3 regions of the Sporolactobacillus sp. PKPK-6 genome follow, and region 1 is predicted to be linked to each of the others. Evidence: predicted binding sites of a transcription regulator. Region 1 holds the regulator's gene; each other region holds the start of a gene.
What was found. The regulator Rex, encoded in region 1, represses fermentation and respiration genes when NADH is low (regulators of the CRP and FNR family bind a similar motif). The targets are predictions, from matches to a motif close to TTGTGAAATATTTCACAA.
Positions count from the first base shown of each region.

Region 2: pplA (extracellular electron transfer flavoprotein PplA) is a predicted target of Rex. The motif match lies at 4,153-4,170, and genes of this name have one in related genera.
Region 3: adhE (bifunctional acetaldehyde-CoA/alcohol dehydrogenase) is a predicted target of Rex. The motif match lies at 3,402-3,419, and genes of this name have one in related genera.

Region 1 is NZ_JBWXPA010000003.1:63,354-69,939, forward strand. Features, by position in the region: gene groL (chaperonin GroEL) at 1-1,222, opposite strand, end outside; gene groES (co-chaperone GroES) at 1,286-1,570, opposite strand; gene AC1MBV_RS16355 (CPBP family intramembrane glutamic endopeptidase) at 1,847-2,509, shown strand; gene map (type I methionyl aminopeptidase) at 2,627-3,382, opposite strand; gene AC1MBV_RS16365 (redox-sensing transcriptional repressor Rex) at 3,496-4,140, opposite strand; gene AC1MBV_RS16370 (ABC-F family ATP-binding cassette domain-containing protein) at 4,422-6,371, shown strand.
Region 2 is NZ_JBWXPA010000002.1:788,907-795,492, reverse strand. Features, by position in the region: gene AC1MBV_RS14655 (polyprenyl synthetase family protein) at 1-974, opposite strand, end outside; gene AC1MBV_RS14650 (Gx transporter family protein) at 999-1,532, opposite strand; gene AC1MBV_RS14645 (NusG domain II-containing protein) at 1,556-1,975, opposite strand; gene AC1MBV_RS14640 (FAD-dependent oxidoreductase) at 1,999-3,939, opposite strand; gene pplA (extracellular electron transfer flavoprotein PplA) at 4,200-5,105, shown strand; gene AC1MBV_RS14630 (FAD:protein FMN transferase) at 5,205-6,257, shown strand; gene menA (1,4-dihydroxy-2-naphthoate polyprenyltransferase) at 6,319-6,586, shown strand, end outside.
Region 3 is NZ_JBWXPA010000002.1:1,035,075-1,041,660, reverse strand. Features, by position in the region: gene AC1MBV_RS15905 (hypothetical protein) at 1-260, opposite strand, end outside; gene AC1MBV_RS15900 (Rpn family recombination-promoting nuclease/putative transposase) at 332-1,102, opposite strand; gene AC1MBV_RS15895 (hypothetical protein) at 1,191-1,559, opposite strand; gene AC1MBV_RS15890 (acetate/propionate family kinase) at 2,162-3,373, shown strand; gene adhE (bifunctional acetaldehyde-CoA/alcohol dehydrogenase) at 3,604-6,297, shown strand.

The DNA of each region.
Region 1 (6,586 bases):
CTTCCTGAACTGCAGCGCGAGTCGAGTTCAGAGCGTCTTCAATACGCAACTTGCGTTCTTTCAATTCAGTTTCAGTTGCTGCACCGACTTTGATTACGGCTACGCCGCCGGACAGTTTTGCAAGGCGTTCTTGCAGCTTTTCTTTGTCAAAGTCAGACGTTGTTTCTTCCAACTGTGCTTTGATCTGACCGACACGCGCGCCGATCTTGTCGGATGCGCCTGCACCTTCAACGATCGTCGTGTTGTCTTTCGTAACGATAACCTTGCCGGCTGTTCCGAGTTGATCAACCGTTGTTTCCTTAAGTTCGAGACCAAGGTCACTTGTAACGACCTGTCCGCCGGTCAGTACAGCGATGTCTTCGAGCATTGCTTTCCTGCGGTCGCCGAAGCCAGGAGCCTTAACAGCAACAACGTTGAATGTACCACGCAGTTTGTTCAGTACGAGCGTTGCCAACGCTTCGCCTTCAACATCTTCAGCGATGATCAGCATTGGTTTGCCTTGTTGAACAACTTTTTCAAGAACAGGAAGAATTTCTTGAATGTTTGAGATCTTCTTGTCGGTGATCAAGATGTATGGATTGTCGAGAACGGCTTCCATTTTATCCTGGTCTGTAACCATGTATGCGGAAGCATAACCGCGATCAAATTGCATACCTTCAACAACGTCAAGTTCAGTAACAAAGCCCTTGGATTCTTCAAGCGTAACAACACCATCGTTGCCAACCTTTTCCATAGCTTCGGCAATCAGTTCGCCGACTTTTTCGTCAGCTGCAGAAATAGCTGCAACTTGTGCGATTGATGCTTTGCCTTCAATCGGCTTTGAAATTTCTTTCAATCCCTCAACGGCAGCCTGAGTTGCTTTTTCAATACCGCGGCGAATGCCCATTGGGTTTGCACCGGAAGCAACGTTCTTCAAGCCTTCGCGAATCATAGACTGCGCAAGAACCGTTGCAGTTGTCGTACCGTCGCCGGCTACATCGTTCGTCTTGCTAGCGACTTCGGATACAAGACGTGCACCCATGTTCTCGAATTTATCTTCAAGTTCGATTTCTTTTGCAATTGTTACACCGTCATTCGTAATCAGCGGTGAACCGTATTTCTTATCAAGTACAACGTTGCGGCCTTTCGGTCCGAGCGTTACTTTTACTGCATCAGCTAAAACGTCGACACCGCGAAGCATCGAGCGGCGCGCTTCTTCACCAAATTTAATATCTTTTGCCATTGTGAATAGTCCCTCCTAAATTAAATTAGATCTGAGGATCTTCTGTTAAACGAGCATTGCAAGTCAGTCAATAACAGCGAGAATATCGTCCTGACGAACAACGAGATAGCTTTTGCCGTCATATTTTACTTCAGTGCCTGCATATTTTGAAAAGATCACTTTTTCTCCTTCTTTTACGTCCAAAGCGATACGTTCGCCTTTGTCGGACACCTTGCCGGCACCAACGGCAATAACGCGGCCTTCTTGCGGCTTCTCCTTCGCCGAATCAGGAAGTACGATACCGCTTGCTGTTTGTTCTTCTTTTTCTTGTGGTTCGATCACAATACGATCACCCAATGGCTTTAACATGTTGAAATACCCTCCTTAAAAATGTTAAGTTAAGTACCTTTGTTAGCACTCAGTTCGCCTGAGTGCTAATCCATTTAATATAATAATCAATTCCCAATAGATTTGCAAGTTTTTACTCGAAAATATATGTAACCATAAAAATGGTTCAAATAGTTATTAAAGGATAAAGAAAATCCGCTATGTTAAAATAGACAAAACAAGCAATAACCTTCTAGAATGCTTTCAGCTTTTCACAAATAATCCTAAATTATACAAATAGATATGAGGTGTCTGACTTTGGTTTTACGGTATATCCTGATCGTTCTTGTTTATCTTATCTGCTTTATATCTCCGCTGATTCCCGGATTTCCGAAAGGTGGATCGTCCTCCGGTGATGCATACGCAGCCGTCTTTTTCTTAACCTTAATTATTGTCTCACTGCTGCTAATACCCGAGCGTAGGTTGGCACGCGGTCCGGTTGCTTCTATCGGCGAGTCGATCGCTTGGGCAATTTGCGGTGTGTTCATCCTGTTCGTTCTTCAGATTGCGACAGCACTGATCAACAGCCTCATATTAGGTCAGCCGATCAGCTCGCAGCATACTCAGGATGTCGTCCAGATGACCCGCAAGGCGCCTTTGTTTATATTCGCAGTCAGCATCATCGGACCGATGCTTGAAGAAATTGTTTTCCGCAAGATTCTTTTCGGAAGTTTGAAAAAGGGCATTGGCTTCTTTTTTGCCGCGTTGATCAGTTCCCTAATCTTTGCTGCCGGCCATTTTGATTTTTCGCATCTGCTTATTTATGTTGTGATTGGCTTCTTTCTTTGCTATGCCTATCACAAGACCGGTCGCATTTGGGTGACCATGTTCATGCATGCAGCCATGAATGCCACTGTTGTTCTACTCAGCTTGAGTGTGCACATTCCGAATACAACCAGCTGGATTCACTGGTTTATGTAAAAGAGCGGTTGAAAAAATTTGGGAGGCCAAGTCCTTTCTTTGATCTATTAAACGTTTTTTTGTATAAAAACAGCGGGGCCCGTTAATTGGGGCTCCGCTTCTTCTATCCCGTACTCTTTATTCTTCATCAAGTGCGGTCAGAATTTCCGGACCGTTTTTCGTGATCGCCAATGTGTGTTCGTACTGTGCGGACAATGAACCGTCGATCGTGCGTGCCGTCCAACCGTTATCATCAACCTTTGAACGCCAGTCACCAATGTTCAACATCGGTTCAATCGTAATCGTCATGCCTTCTCTAAGGCGAAGACCGCGACCAGGGCGGCCATAGTGTGCAACCGGCGGATCTTCGTGCATTGTCGGTCCGATACCGTGGCCGACAAATTCACGAACAACGCTGAGTCCGCGATCCTCGGCATATTTTTGAATAGCGTAGCCGACATCGCCGAGCCGGTTTCCGACAACCGCTTGTTTAATACCTTCATAAAGCGATTCTTCCGTTGTCTTCAGCAAATGCTTCGCCTCATCAGAAATTTCACCGACTGCATAGCTCCACGCTGAATCCGACATCGCGCCGTTCAGATTAACGACCATGTCGATCGTGACGATATCTCCATTTTTCAGAGGCTTTTTATTCGGAAAGCCATGGCAGATTTCATCGTTAACTGAAGCGCAGGTCGCATACTTATAGCCCTGAAATCCCTTTTCTTCAGGAATCGCGCCGTGCTTTTCAAGAAATTCATTTACAAACTCTTCGATTTCCCAGGTCGTCACGCCGGGACGAATCATTTTTTTAATATGCTGATGCGCTCGAGCAAGCAGCTGACCGGATCTTTTCATTTCAGCAATTTCATTTTGTGATTTTAATTGAATCATTCCTGCATTCCACCTTATTTTTAAACCGCATAAGCGCGAACGAACTGCTCACTGTCCGCGCATGCGTTGATTCTTAACCAGTTAATGCTATGCACCTGTATTTTACCACTTAATCATTTAGAATTCCTTTCTTCCATCGAATGATTAAGAAAATAAATCAGCGCCTGAAGTTCAACCGTCATATCCACATGACGGACATAAGCGTTTGCCGGCAGAGACAAGGTCGTCGGAGAAAAATTTAAAAATCCGTGAATGCCTGATGCAAGCGCCATTTCCGCTGCTTCCTGCGCGTGTGCAGCTGGAACAGTTAAAATAGCGGCTGTTATGTCACTATTGTCGTCGGTTGCCAACGTATCCATTGCATAAATTTCCGTACCGCTGACTTCCGTACCGACAAGCGAAGGATCAATGTCATAGGCCTTCACGATCTTGGTATTGTTATTCTTTTGAAAGTTGTGATTGAGCAGTGCAGTGCCCAAATGTCCGACACCAATCAGGACCACTTTTGACAATTCATCTTGATAAAGTGTTTTCCTTAGAAAATCCATCAGATGCTGCGTATCGTAGCCGTATCCTTTTCTTCCGAGCGCACCGAAATAAGAAAAATCCTTGCGAATCGTTGTTGAATCGATTTGCACAAGATCTCCGAATTCCGAAGATGAAATACGCGTTTTTCCTACTGCAACCAAGCCCTGCAGTGTTCGATAGTACAGCGGCAGCCGCTCGGCAGTCGCCTGAGGTACATTTTGGTTCGCCATGACCGGGTCTTCCCCCCCAATTTTACAAAACAGATCGTGTTGCCATCATTTATCTGTGTCTCTAGTTCAACTATACTATAATCATCATTATTTTTGTTATTTATTTCACAATCATGATCGAATTTGTCTTAATCCAACATTGCATGCCTCCGCAGTTGCCGAATAATTTACGAGTAGGCTACAATGAACATATCTATCTTATTATGTGTACAGATTCCGAAGCAAACATCCTGCTTCCGGAAAATCGACCGCTATTCCTAATCTTTCTGAGGTGAAAATCTGTGTTGCTCTTACAAACCAATGAGATCAGTAAATCCTTTGTAACTGATCTTGTTTTATCTAATATCTCCATAGAAGTACAGCTTGGAGAACGCGTTGCGCTGGTTGGCCGTAACGGCGCTGGCAAATCAACGCTGCTTAAAATTATTGCCGGAGAAATGAGTGCGGACAGCGGTGAGATCATCATGCCAAAAGACCGTACAATGGGCTACCTGCCGCAGAATGCCACACTCGACTCGACGCGCGGAATCTATGATGAATTGCTGTCTGTGTTCGGGCCCCTTATCGCACTTGAGAAGAGAATGCGTAAGATGGAAGAACAGATGGCGGATCCCGGCAGCTTTGCTAATCCTAAAGATTACGATCAGCTGCTGAAGACTTACGATGCAATGCAAGCAGACTTCCGCGAAAAAGGCGGTTTCACTTACCAGGCAGAAACACGCAGCGTGCTGAACGGCTTGAATTTCGGTGGCTTTCCCGATGAGACGCCAGTAAGCAATTTATCCGGTGGGCAAAAGACTCAGCTTGCGCTCGGCAAGCTCCTGCTCATCAAGCCGGATCTGCTGATTCTTGACGAACCAACCAACCACTTGGACATTGAAACGCTATCATGGCTGGAAGGTTACTTGCAGCGCTACAACGGCAGTGTGCTTGTCGTCTCTCACGACCGATATTTTCTCGATAAAATTGCGACAAAGGTCTATGAAATTACCAGACATAAAGTGCGCAAATACACAGGGAACTATTCGCGTTATCTGGAAGTGCGCGCGGCAGAATTTGAAAGTGAACTGAAAGCCTATGATAAGCAGCAAAAAGAGGTAGCAAAACTGAAGGATTTTGTTCAGAAAAATATTGTACGTGCTTCGACGACAAAACGAGCGCAAAGCCGACGCAAACAATTAGAAAAAATGGATCTTATGGATCGTCCAATGGGCGACGCCAAATCGGCTACCTTTACCTTCGATATTGAACAGCAAAGCGGTCGTGATGTGCTCGCGGTTTCTCATCTTGATGTCGGCTACGACGATCAGAAACCCATGATATCTGATCTCAGCTTTCAGATCAGCCGAGGAGATCGCGTTGCATTAGTCGGCCCGAATGGGATCGGCAAATCAACGCTGCTTAAAGCGATTGACGGCGGCACAACGCTCCGTTCAGGTGAGGTGCGTCTCGGCAGCCATGTCAGCATCGGTTATTATGATCAGGAACAAAAGAGCCTCAATCCAACGAAAACCGTACTTAATGAATTATGGGACGATTATCCGTTAAAGCCTGAAGGCGATATTCGGACCGTGCTCGGCGGCTTCCTGTTTTCCGGTGATGATGTGTCAAAGATGGTTTCCCAATTAAGCGGTGGTGAGAAGGCACGTCTCATGCTGGCCAAGCTGATGATGCGCCATGACAATCTGCTGATCCTCGATGAACCAACCAACCATCTTGACTTGGACAGCAAAGAGGTCCTCGAAGGAGCCCTAATTGACTATCCGGGAACGATTCTGTTCGTTTCTCACGACCGTTATTTTATCAATAACATTGCCGATCGCATTTTCGAACTGTCGCGCGAAGGAATTACCGAGTATCTCGGCGATTATGATTATTATGTCGACAAGAAATTGGAACAGGAACAGATTGCAGAGCTGGAGGCACAGACGACAGCCGCACAAAAAAATGAGCCTGTGATCGGGGACGGAAAGGAACAATTTTTAAAAGAAAAGGAATTGAAAAAGAAAAAACGTCAGCTTGCACGTTTTATCGAACAAGCAGAGACTGATATTAGCAAGCTGGAAGAACAAATTGAGCACAATCAACAAGCACTGCTCGATCCGGAAGTCTTCAGCGACTCAAAAAAGTCAAGAGAAACTCAGACGCAAATCGAACAGGATGAAGCGAAAGTCGCTAAGATGATGGAAGACTGGGAATCCGCTCAGCTCGAATTAGACGAATTAGATTGATAATGATGTTATCCACACTAAGAAGAGGACATATCCACAAACATATGTGGTTATCCCCAATTTATTCAGTTAAATCAGGGAGTTATGCACAACCATTGTGTATAACTCCCTGATTGCTATTTTCAAAACAACTTATCCACCTGTGCATAAGCTATTTTTTTGGATTTATCCACGAACAATCAACAGGCATTCGTATTTCAAATTTTTGTGATCTG
Region 2 (6,586 bases), on a different contig from region 1:
TTTCGGTCTAGCAACGACTTGGTCAGCTTTTCAAGGGTTGATTTGTATGCACCGTCAGGAAGCTGCCGTAGTTCATTCAGTGCTTTTTGTGTAAATCTCTGAGCTATAAGCAAAGATTTTGTTACTCCATTGTGCTTCTTAATCAGTCCTAAAAGAGCATGAATATCCTCGTCATTTAGTTCTTTTCCCTTAATCAGATACGATCGAAGGGAGTCAGGATCAGCTTTGACGGCATAAATGAGCGGTAAGGTGTAAATGCCTTGCCGAATATCACTCATCACCGGTTTTCCAAGTGTTTGACTGTTCCCCTGGTAGTCGAGCAAGTCGTCAATGATCTGAAAAGCCATGCCAATATGATGCCCCATTCGCCAGGCGTGTGCAGAAGCTTTTTCATCCGCCCTGCTTGCTAATGCACCGGCATAGCAGCTGATCGCAAATAATTGCGCCGTTTTTCCTGAAATTTGAGAAAGATACCGCTTGACAGAAACGGACGCACGGTATTGTCCATGTAATTGCGCCAGTTCACCGGCCAAAATTTTATCTGCTTCAAAGCCGCGGAAGTTCACTTGAGGAACGGAATCCGCATATTTGGAAAGAATAGAAAAGGCGAGTGTAAGCAAATAATCTCCAGTATAAACGGCGAGTTTATTTCCATAATCCACATGCACGGTTGTCTGTCCGTGACGCGTGTCCGCTTTATCAATGACATCATCATGAACCAAGGTCGCCATGTGCAGACATTCGAGTGCTGCCGCCACTGCTTTTGGCCGCGCACGTTCCGATTCCGGACCAATATGTGCGCATAAAAGCGAGTAAGCAGGGCGGAGCATCTTTCCTCCCGATCGAATCATGGCGAGTATTTTATCCTGAATAGCTGTGTCTCGTACACGAATATAGGATTCGATCAGTTTAAGCACATCCGCAAGCTCATCATTAAGTTCCGGATACGATTTCCACATTTTATGAATGCCCATCTGTTTCACCACCAATCTTGCACCTTATTCATTCAATTCCCGCAAACTTCGGTAATTGTGTAATTTCTCGACATGATTTAACAAATAATTAGCCATGACACCGATCGCAATGCCTGCTAGAATACCGGCAAAAGACAGTACCGGAAGATAGAGAAGCACCGTCCATGTTTGCGCAATCCAGCTTGCGACAATGAGTTGTCCGATGTTATGCAAAATAGCTCCGGTTGTGCTCACACCAATCAAACTGACACGATCAGGACCAAGTTTTTTGACAAGCCACATCCCTAAAAAACTCAGCACGATACCGGCTGCGCTGTACATGAATGTGGAAATGGTGCCGCCGAGCAATGTTGCCAAGATCAGCCGAATGGTGAGTACTTTAAGTGTATCTTTCGTTGAAAGCGTATAGAGTGCCATACATGTGATGATATTCGCAAGCCCAAGCTTAGCCCCGGGTGCCACAGCAAAAGGAAAAGGTATGGCGTTCTCGAACATGCTAATGACCACCGCTTGGGCGGCGAGCAGTGCGATATAAGCATTCAGCTGATTTTTTGTCATAAGTACCAGATTCCTTTGCCGCCTTATGAACTGACAATGATATCCTGTGACGGTTCGTGATTGCTTTTAATTTCAATAACGACACGATGAGGCAGACAGACAATCGTTTGGCCGGGTTTAGATATAAAGCCGGTCAGCACACAATTTTGGTCGGGACAATCGGCGCTTTTGACCCGGATTCGGTTCTTCTTCACTTCAATCGTATTACAATCCCCGCCAAGGTCGTGAACATCAAATTGCTGGGTTTTTACATTACCTGTGAGTACAATGCGTTTGACGACCTTATTATCCACAGAAATTACTGCAACATTGATGTTGTTTGGATCATTATTACTTTTCGCTTGGACCACACTGAAAATTGTGAAGGGAAGAAAAGAGATCAGAACAAGTATCGTTACAATGATAATATCCCAGCGTTTGATCATTTTTAAGTAGCTGCTCACTGCTGATCCTCCCTTCTTGTAGCTTATTGGTTCAAATTATTTGTATTCGACGACTTAATGAGAGCGGGACTTTCGTTGTCGGCAGCATCGTTATAGATCGCCTGTTCTTTGCCATACCACCATCTGCTCAATGTCTTTTGCAGGAAAGGGACAACCCAATAATCAAATCCGACAGATCGGCCGGAACCATTCATTAATGCAATTGAAGCAGGCAGTGCCCACAAATTATCCCATCCGAGCATGGCACTTAGCGTAAACATAACAATGAATCCTGCGCTTGCTGCGCTGCTGATCCATGTAAACAAGCCGGCAAGTATTGCGAGACCAATGGCGAGCTCGATGAACACCATGCTTTTCTGCATGAATACGGCCACATCGGCGTTCGGGAGCATAAGCTTCATGATCCATTCAAACCAGAACGGCATCTTGCTCAGAATAGGTGTGGCATACTGGCTTGCTGTGTCGCCCGCACCGCTGCTTGCCGCTTGGCTCGCACCGGTTGTCGCTGTCTGCAGCCAATCAAACGGCATTTTCACAGATGATCCGACTAGCCAGGAATCCTTACCAAGTCCATTAAACAGCAGATGGAAATTCGACCAGTGTGACGTGACCTTGTTCCAAATACTTTCACCCCATATCTTGCCGAATGCTTCATTAAGCCAGAAACCGCCGACAAAAACGCGAAGAGGCAGACTCCAGAGTACATTGCCGTACCGCGTGGAAAAGTTACGGAGGATATTTCGTTTATCCTTCGTTTGGAAAAATTCATGCATAATGTAATGGAACATATAATGTGCACTGCGAAGGCCAAAGAAATAGTACAGGTTGACCATATGCTTCATTAAAATGGCAAGAAACCCGCTTAAATGCATGCTCCCTAGATGGGCAACTCCGTATCTGGCACCGATCGAAACCATCACACCATGGTAATTGCCTTTAAATGCCGATTTTTCGCCACCGCTAATTGCACATGCAATATTTTTAACTGCCGTTCCGGCTGTTTGCTCGGCCGCTTCGACAATTTGAGGTACGGGTTTTCCGCCGTCTTCATAATAGGAGAGATCACCAACGACGTAAACGTGATCCAAGTCCTCAGCTTCCATATATTTATTGACCGTCAAACGTCCGGCACGTGCCGATTTCATGCCGAAACTGCTTGCTTGGGAATTCGCTTTCACTCCTGCTGTCCAAATCAAGGTGTGCGTTGGAAGTTCATCTCCCGATTTTAGGACGATACGGTCTGCTTTAACTTCTACAATGGGCGAACTGGTCAAGATAGTAACGCCTTTTTTGCGCATATAATTTTCTGCCTTGCCTGCATCCTTTCGCTCAAGCATATTCAAAATTGTTGGAACCGCTTCCACTAAATACAAAGAAATATCGTTTTCTGCCAATTTATTGACCTTGGCAAGCCGCGTTTTCCATTCGATCAGTTCGCCGATCATTTCAACACCTGTAAAGCCTGAGCCACAGATAGCGAAGGTAAGCATTGCGCGCCGCTTATCGGGGTCATGTTCCGTTGCTGCTTTGCGAACAATGTGTTCAATATGTTCACGCAACTTCATTGCGTCTTCCCAAGACATAAGTGTAAAGCCATGCTCGCGTACCCCCGGCGTGCCGAAATCATTGGGCTCACCGCCCATACCGAGAATTAAATAATCATAGCTGTATGCAGCATGTTCAGTGGTCACTGTTTTATTCTCATGGTCGACGTTCTTGACCCGATCTGTGACTAGATTCACTTTTGTGTGTTTGAAGAGTTTGCGCAAATCGAATGTGATGGCTTCAGGTTCCACGCGATGCGCGGCAACCTCATGAAGTTCTGTCATCATCGTATGGTATGAGTGCTGATCAATCAAAGTAATGGTGACAGAAGCATCTTTCTTATACTTTTTTGCCAATTTTTTCGCAGCATGAACACCAGCGTATCCGGCCCCGATAATTACAATGTTCTTAATCCCCATTATTCTTCCCCCTTCGAAAAAACAAAATTAAAGCGCTATCAAAAAAATGAAATAATTTGTGAAATAAATAACAATCCATCTAAATTAAATAGTACACATTTCATATCTATGTGTCTAGGTATAGCAAATGAACAAGAAAACTTTTTATGAAAACGTTCACAATTTTGATGTAGCTAATGAATCATAGACATGGTAAGATGAAAGAGCAAGATAATGTGATGAATTTCACAAAATGTCGATTTAAGGGGGAAGTGTTAGCTATGCATATTAAAAAATTATTGTTACCGTTGGGGTTGTTAATCATCATGATGCTTGCTGCCTGCGGATCAAATGAAAACGCTACCAAATCAAACACAGAAAAAAAGGCTTCCGGGTCAAGTGAACCTGCAACCGCAAAATTAATTGCAGGAGCACCTTTGAAAGATGGGACTTATTCATTAAAAGAAAAGGAATTGGACAGTCACGGATGGAAAGCTACAATGTCTATAACAGTTAAAGACGGAAAAATTACTAAATCTGATTATAATTACGTAGATAAAGATGGAAAATTGAAGTCAGATAATGCAGCTTATGAAAAAGCGATGAAGGCGAAAAACGGAATTGGACCAAAGGAATACATCCCTAAGCTGAATAAAGCACTTGTTGCCAGTCAAGATGCACAGCAGGTTGAAGCCGTATCCGGTGCAACCGAATCATCTAATCATTTCATTAATTATGCGCAGCAATTGATTCAGGCAGCACAAAAAGGCGACACGACACCAATTGTCATTGATGCATATGCCAAGCTGAAGGATGGAACGTACAAGTTGGCAGAAAAAAATCTGGGCACTACCGGTTGGAAAACATTTATTGATATGACGGTTAAAGGCGGTAAGATCACAAAAGTTAATTATGATTTTCTGGACAAAAATGGAAAACTAAAATCAGAAAATGCCGCATATGAAAAGGCAATGAAAGCAAAATCCGGGGTTGGACCAAAAGAATATATTCCGGCACTCAGCAAATCGTTACTTGACAAACAAAATGCAGAAGAAGTGGATGTTGTCTCCGGCGCGACACACTCCAGTCATTCGTTCCGTATTTATGCGGCACAGCTGATTAACGCGGCTCAAAAGGGCGATACAACGCCAATCGAAGTCGATAATCTTGTTTTCCAAGAGAAATAATGAATGGAAGCAGTGCCATCAAAGGCTTTAGAGCGCGGAATTGCTCTAAAGCCTTTCTTACTCTAAGGAGCAGTTAACCATTGGGAAGGAATGAGTCCGATGAGGAAGATCGGTATTATGTTTATGGTCATCGTGTGCCTGCTGATTACGACAGGATGTGGGCATAAAGCGCAGCCTGTTAAGGCGGAGATTCTCAGCAGCCCATACAGCAGGACCGAATTTATAATGGGCACGGTAGTTACGGTGAAAATTTTTGATAAAGGGAAAGCAGATGTACTCAAGCCGGTTTTTAAACGGATCGAAGAGTTGGCGGACGCGACGACTGTTGAAGATAAGCATGATTCGTCTGAGATTGATCAGGTGAATGAAGAGGCAGGAATTAAGCCGGTTAAGGTATCTAATGACATTTACCGCATGATCAAGATTGGGAAGAAGTACAGCGGACGCTCAAATGGCGGTTTTGATCTGACCATTGGACCGCTCTCGAAGCTGTGGCATATCGGCTATTCCGATGCAAGAAAACCGAAGCAGAGCGAGATTGACCATGTGCTTCCGTTAATCGGATACAAACGAATGATCCTCAATGATTCAAAGCACACGATCTTTCTCAAAAATAAAGGCATGCGGTTGGACTTAGGCGCCATTGCTAAAGGTTTTATCACGGATGAAGTGGTAACTGTGTTGAAGAAATACCATGTTCAGTCTGCGATTGTTGACCTTGGCGGAAATATTTACGTACTGGGGAAGAATGCCTCAGATGAAAAGTGGAACGTTGGTATCCAGAATCCTTTTGAACCGCGCGGGGCGATTGTCGGGAAAATCGAGGAGTCCAATCAGTCCATTGTCACATCTGGAATCTATGAACGATTCATTAAGGTGAATGGTAAGACCTATCATCATTTGTTGAACCCATTTGACGGCTATCCATTTATGAATGACATTGCAGGGGTATCAGTAATTACAGATGCTTCGACTGACGGAGATGCGCTTTCCACCGTCCTGTTTGCGGGCGGGCTTAAAGGCGGAATGAGCGATGCGAAAAAATGGGGGATTAAGGCCGTATTTGTGACGCGCGATAAGAAAGTCTATATAACACCTAATCTAAAAAATAATTTTGTGCTGACGAATAAAGCTTTTAAACTTATAGAATAAAAAGGACTGTATTTTTTTCAGAAGGTGTCGAAGGGGTTAAATTGAAGAAGGGGTGAAAAAGATGTCGCTGGGCGCGTTCCTTAAACTCGTTGAAATTCAGACCAAATTAGCCAGTCTCTTTCCTTTTATTGTTGGCTGTCTCTTTGTTTCATACCGGTTCCATCTACTGGATCCAATCAACACAACGATTTTCTTTGCTTCCATGCTCTTTTTTGATATGACAGCAACGGCGATTAATAACTACATGGATTATCGAAAAGCAACGAGTGAGGAGTATCGCAGAAGAGAAAACATCATTGGACAGGAGCATATTTCGGAACCTTTGGTCG
Region 3 (6,586 bases), on a different contig from region 1:
ATTTCTTCTATTGATAACCTGGTTAACTCGGAAATGGTATGGAGATCCATGTTCTTTTGAAGCATGCGCAGCACCATCTCTTTTTGCGCTTCAGCCCTTCCCTCGCTTTTGCCTTCTACCTTGCCCAGAGCCTTACCCAATGCCTTACCTTGAGCTACACCTTCAGCTTTACCCTTCTTCACTCCTCGATCATAGAATGAATTCGGCCATTTGATTACTTGTTCTTGCTCATCTTTAGGCAATGCGTGGACTTCCTTCATAAGTTGATCCGCCTCATTTTCAACTTGGATTTCGCAATCTAGGATCAGAAATTATAGTGAAAAGTAGGACATCATTCCATAGTTTCCTTTAGTCCGAGAATGTTATCTACAGATAATCCAGTCAATTCGGAGATAGTGCGTGGATTCATTTGTTTTTGAAGCATGCGCAGCGCCATCTCTTTTTGCGCTTCAGCCCTTCCCTCAGTTTTGCCTTCTACCTTGCCCAGAGCCTTACCCAATGCCTTACCTTTCCTAACCCCACGATCATAGAATGAATTCGGCCATTTGATTACTTGTTCTTGCTCATCTTTAGGCAATGCATGAACTTCCTTCATGAGTTGATCCACCTCATTTTCATTCAGATTTAAATAGGTCTCAAAAAATCCGTTAATCATACTGCTGCGTGCTTCATCAAGTTGCAAACGGGCCATCTGTCTGAGAAAGGAGAGTCGAACAGCGACACGTTCTTTGTTTTTATAATTCATTTTACTCATCAAAGCGGCACTGACAGGATTGTTGCTGTGCATAAATGTGCGCCAGTTCATCCTTTTTAATTCCATCTTAAAAAAACGAAACGTCATGGCATCAAGGAATGGTGTCTTGATGACGAATTCATTGGGTTCATCTCTAACTCCATCATAGCTGAAAATGGCAATCGGTAAAACAGGTTTTCTGAATTTTAGATAAATCATTGAAAAATAGGTGAACATGCGTTGCGGGAAGTGCTCTTGATGCGTATTTTGGGCTTCGACATGAATAATGAGCACACAGTTTGTTCGGTTCTTTTTAAACCGTAAAAAGTTATGCAGCAATTCTTTGAAAAGGCGGTCGTGATCAGTCACTCGATCATGCTCCTTTGGGGAAGGGATTGGATGTGGAGGAGAGGCTTGAATCTAAATGATAATTGAACTCATTTTCGTCAGAATGTAATCAGCAAAAGTACAGCGGCTGGTTCTCTTGTACAGATCGTTCCATGCCGCCGATGAGTGAACGAATTTCCTGTTTAAAGTTTACTTCCGGCCAATGAGCGGTCAGCTCTTTTAATCGCGGAGCTACGCGTTGACATTCTTCCACAGACAGGCATCCGTCGCAGTCTGAATGGTCAAGCAATGGAATGATTGGATCATTGAAATCAGCGAATGGGGTCGTTCCGCCGAAACCCTCCATTTGATTTAAATTCATGCCGATTTCAGAAGCAAGCATTTCCCTGAATTGATGAAAGAGCCCGTAAGACCAATGCGCCTCACAATGACTGAAATTGATACCCATCTCTTTCACTCCTTTTGTCGTTTCTTTCATTATTAACTCCAACGCAAGTCACTTGCAAACGACTAAAACAATAAAAAGGAGTTGATGTTAGTGCTTACATAGGGTGAAAATACATATGCTGGGTCAAAAACGATCAAGAAAAACAGTAAAAGCAATGAAACTACAATTCTGTTCTCACTTTTTTAGACGCACAAAAAAATTTCACTTAAAAATTTATAATTTAAAATATTCTTTGGCGAAAACGTTTACACACAGTGCATTATGTGCTATATTCAATTTGTAAATTGTTAACGGTTACAACAGGGTTGTAAAAACAGTTGCAAATAAGGGAAGTGTTCAGCAACCATAATAAGCAAAAGGCTTTTTGGCTTTTGTAGTCTTTGTACAGAGCGTTTTTAATGGGATTTATGTGAAAATATTCACAAATAGTACTGCTTTAAAAAATGAAATGCCAGAAAGGAGCAGGTACGATGACTTAATCATTTCAAACGATGGATGGGATCATGAACAATTATTTCCATAAAATCACTAGGCCAAAGCGACAGATACTGACGCACGGTTCATTCGTGTTTTTATTGGTTGCATGGATCATTTCTCAAATCATAAGTTTAGTAGTACAGGAGGTGAATGAGATGTCTTTGATTTTGGCGATCAATGCGGGCAGTTCGTCACTCAAATTTCAACTGTTGGATATGCCTGCAGAGAAATTAGTGACGAAGGGTTCTATTGAACGCATTGGTTTGTCCCGTTCGATCTTTACCATCATCGTAAAGGGGGAAAAAATTCAGAAAATCAATTTGATTCCTAATCACGAAACGGCTGTTCGTTTGCTATTGAGGCGACTGGTTTCCTACAAAATCATTCAGTCGTTGGATATGATCAAGGGGATTGGTCATCGTGTCGTTCATGGTGGTGAATTTTTTTCCGATTCTGCATTGGTGACGGACGACGTTATTAGGAAAATTGAAAATCTCTCGGATCTCGCACCGCTGCATAACTCTGCTAATCTCATTGGAATCAAAGTGTTCTGCAAGGTTCTACCAGGTGTACCGGAAGTTGTCGTGTTTGATACGGCTTTTCACCAGTCAATGAGTGAAGAAACCTATTTATATAGTTTACCCTATAATTATTACCAGGATTTTGCCATGCGTAAATACGGATTTCACGGAACGAGTCATAAATATGTGGCTGCCCGTGCGGCCAGATTATTAAAACGGCCGATTGAGACTTTAAAACTGATCTCCTGCCATCTGGGTAATGGGGCAAGCATCACAGCGATAAAAGGTGGTAAATCTGTCGATACATCTATGGGTTTTACGCCATTGGCCGGCATAACAATGGGGACTCGATCTGGGGATATCGATCCGGCTCTGATCCCATATATCATGGATAAAACCGATATGAATGCGTCCGAAGTCGTGACTATACTGAATAAAAAAAGTGGCATGCTCGGCATTTCGGGTGTTTCGAGCGATCTGCGTGACATAGAAAAAGAGGCCGAGCAAGGCAACCATCGGGCAAAACTAGCCATTCGAATTTTTGTTGAACGCATTCAAAAATACATCGGGTCCTATACAGTAAAAATGTCAGGAGTGGATGCAATTATTTTTACGGGGGGAATCGGTGAGCATAGTTCGATGATTCGTCGGGAGGTCCTACATGGTCTTGAATTTATGGGTGTATTTTGCGAGGAAAAAGCGAATCAGATAAACGGACAGGAATTATTGATAAGCAAAACGGATTCACCAATTAAAGCGTTAGTCATTCCCACTAACGAAGAACTAATGATCGCTTGCGACACGTTCAGATTAGCCCCAATGCATCTGAGGGAAAAATCAGGGTGATAAATCAGGTTGTAGATTATTGTAGTTTGTGTGAAAAAAATCACAAAAATAGAACTTATTTAATTAGTAAAAAGGCTACTATGTAGGGGTAATTTTACACTGGTAAGAATGTATAAAAAAATTAAAAATTCAAGGAAACGAGTGTAAGTGCAACTAAGCCTCTGTCTGCGCCAAGGCTTGCCAATCGGCAAGTTTTCTAAAATAAAAATAGAAAAAAAGGAGTTTTTAAAATGGAAAAATTAGTAAAACCTAAAGTGAATAAGGTTTTGTCTGATGATGAAAAAAAAGCTTTGATGGAAGAAGCGAAAAACTATACATCCGGATTGGTCGATAAAGCCTTGGAAGCAGAAAAAGCATATTCCAAGTTCACACAGGCACAGGTTGATAAGATTGTTGCTGCAGCAGCTCTGGCAGGATCAGAAGCAGCTTTGTTGCTTGCACATGAAGCAGTTGATGAAACCGGACGCGGCGTTGTTGAAGATAAGGATACGAAAAATCGTTTTGCAACTGAAAATGTTTACAATACAATCAAGAATGACAAAACAGTCGGTGTGATTCATGAGAATAAAGTTGCCGGCGAAGTTCAAATCGCAGCGCCATTGGGGGTATTGGCGGGGATTGTGCCAACGACTAATCCTACCTCAACGACGATGTTCAAATCATTACTGGCATTGAAAACACGCAATGCAATCGTTTTTGCCTTTCATCCGCAGGCGCAAAAATGTTCTGCTCATGCAGCCAAAATCGTATATGATGCAGCCGTAGCCGCCGGCGCGCCTAAAGATGTTATTCAATGGATTGAAAAACCGTCGCTTAACAATACAACAGCTCTAATTCGCAATACCAAAATCGCTTCTATATTAGCAACCGGAGGTCCGGGGATGGTTAATGCGGCATTGCAATCAGGTAATCCGTCCATGGGTGTCGGTGCCGGTAACGGGGCAATATTTGTTGACCACACAGCGCATCTTGACCGGGCAGTCGAAGATTTGCTGCTGTCGAAACGATTTGACAACGGAATGATCTGCGCTACTGAAAACTCAGTGGTTGTTGAAGCACCAATCTATGATCAATGGATGAACAGAATGCTGGAAAAAGGCGCCTACCTTGTTCCTAAGAAAGATTATCAAAAAATAGCTGATTTCGTTTTCAATGACAACCATGGTGTAAACGGACCGGTTGCCGGCAGACCTGCTCGATGGATTGCGGAACAGGCAGGTGTCATTCTTCCGGAGGGCAAGGATGTTATGTTGTTTGAGCTTGACCCGAAGAACATTGGCGAAAAACTCTCCTCTGAGAAGCTGTCTCCGTTGCTGTCTGTTTATAAAGCTAAGGATCGTGATCAAGGTGTTCAAATTATTGCAGCTCTTTTGGATTACCAAGGAGCAGGACACAATGCAGCGATTCAAATCGGCTCACAGGCAGATCCGTTTATCAATGAGTACGGCGAAAAGACTAAGGCCGCTCGAATTCTAGTGAATCAACCGGATTCAATCGGAGGCATTGGCGATATTTACACAGATGCACTGCGTGCAAGCTTGACTTTAGGAACAGGATCATGGGGGAAAAATTCATTGTCGCATAACTTATCAACTGAAGACTTATTGAATATCAAAACCGTCGCAAAACGTCGTAATCGTCCGCAATGGGTTCGTTTACCGGAAAAAATATATTATGAAAAAAATGCAATTTCTTATCTCCAGGACATTGAAAAAGTTTCACGGGCATTTATTGTTGCGGATCCGGGAATGGTTAAATTCGGTTTCGTTGACAAGGTTTATGAACAGTTGGAAATTCGAGATAATGTGGTAAAAACGTCGATCTATGGGACCGTTCGACCTGACCCAACACTGGGGCAGACGATCGAAATCGCAAAACAAATGAGCGAGTTCCAACCGGATACAGTCATTGCGATCGGCGGTGGATCTGCGCTAGATGCGTCTAAAATTGCCCGCTTTATCTATGAGTACTCACTGGAACAAGAACCCGGATTCTTAGACAGCTATGAAAAAGTCAGTGAGTTGTTCACGCGTTTGCAACAGAAATTCATTGATATCCGCAAACGAATCGTTAAATTCCATCATCAAACGCAGACCCAGTTGGTTGCCATCCCGACAACATCCGGAACAGGGTCTGAGGTAACGCCGTACGCGGTAATCACAGACGATAACACACATGTTAAATACCCATTGACCGATTATGAACTGACACCGCAAATTGCCATCGTCGATCCGGAATTTGTCATGACCGTTCCGAAAAGAACCGTTGCGCTGTCCGGACTGGATACACTGTCTCACGCTTTGGAAGCTTATGTTTCAGTTATGGCATCTGAATTTACACGTCCGTGGTCACTGCAGGCAATTAAGCTTGTCTTTGAGAACCTGGAAGAATCCTATAAGTATGATCCTAAGAACCCGACACTCTCGGGTGAGCAGGCACGCGAAAAAATGCATTATGCGGCTACTTTGGGTGGTATGGCGTTTGCCAATGCCTTCCTTGGAATCAATCACTCGCTTGCGCATAAAACCGGTGGGGAATTTGGATTACCGCATGGTTTGGCCATTTCAATCGCAATGCAGCATGTCATTCGTTTCAATGGTGTCTCCGGCAGAGTAAAACGGACGCCGTTCCCTCGTTACGAAGTATATCGCGGTCAAAAAGACTATGCCGACATTGCACGTTCATTGGGCATGCAAGGAACGAGCGATGCAGAACTGGTTGAAGCCTTCTGTGATAAGGTAGCAGCTTTAATGAAAGCTTTGGATGTTGTGCCGAAACTGTCGGCCAATGGTGTGACGCAGAAACAGTTTGACGATGCACTTGATAAATTGGTTGACTTGATCTATAACGACCAATGCACACCGGCCAATCCGCGTCAACCGGGACTGGATGAACTAAGACAGTTGCTCATTGATCAATTTTAATGAATATGTTTATTAGCATTAAGTAAATCTGAAGCAATAGTCCCGATTCTACAGGGGTTGAACACACCTGTTTCGGATTTATTGCGTGGAACAAGTGAAGAAAGTGAATGAACCTCCTAAGGTGAACGAACAAATTCAACTTTAGGAGGTTTTTTTATGGTCAAATAGTCAATGGATTATGTCTCTTGCCGAAACTATTGAAAGTCAAGATTATGCACGATCATGCGCAATCCGTAATGCACATGAGTATTGAAAAAGCTAAAGAGAAGACCTATCAAATTTAATGATT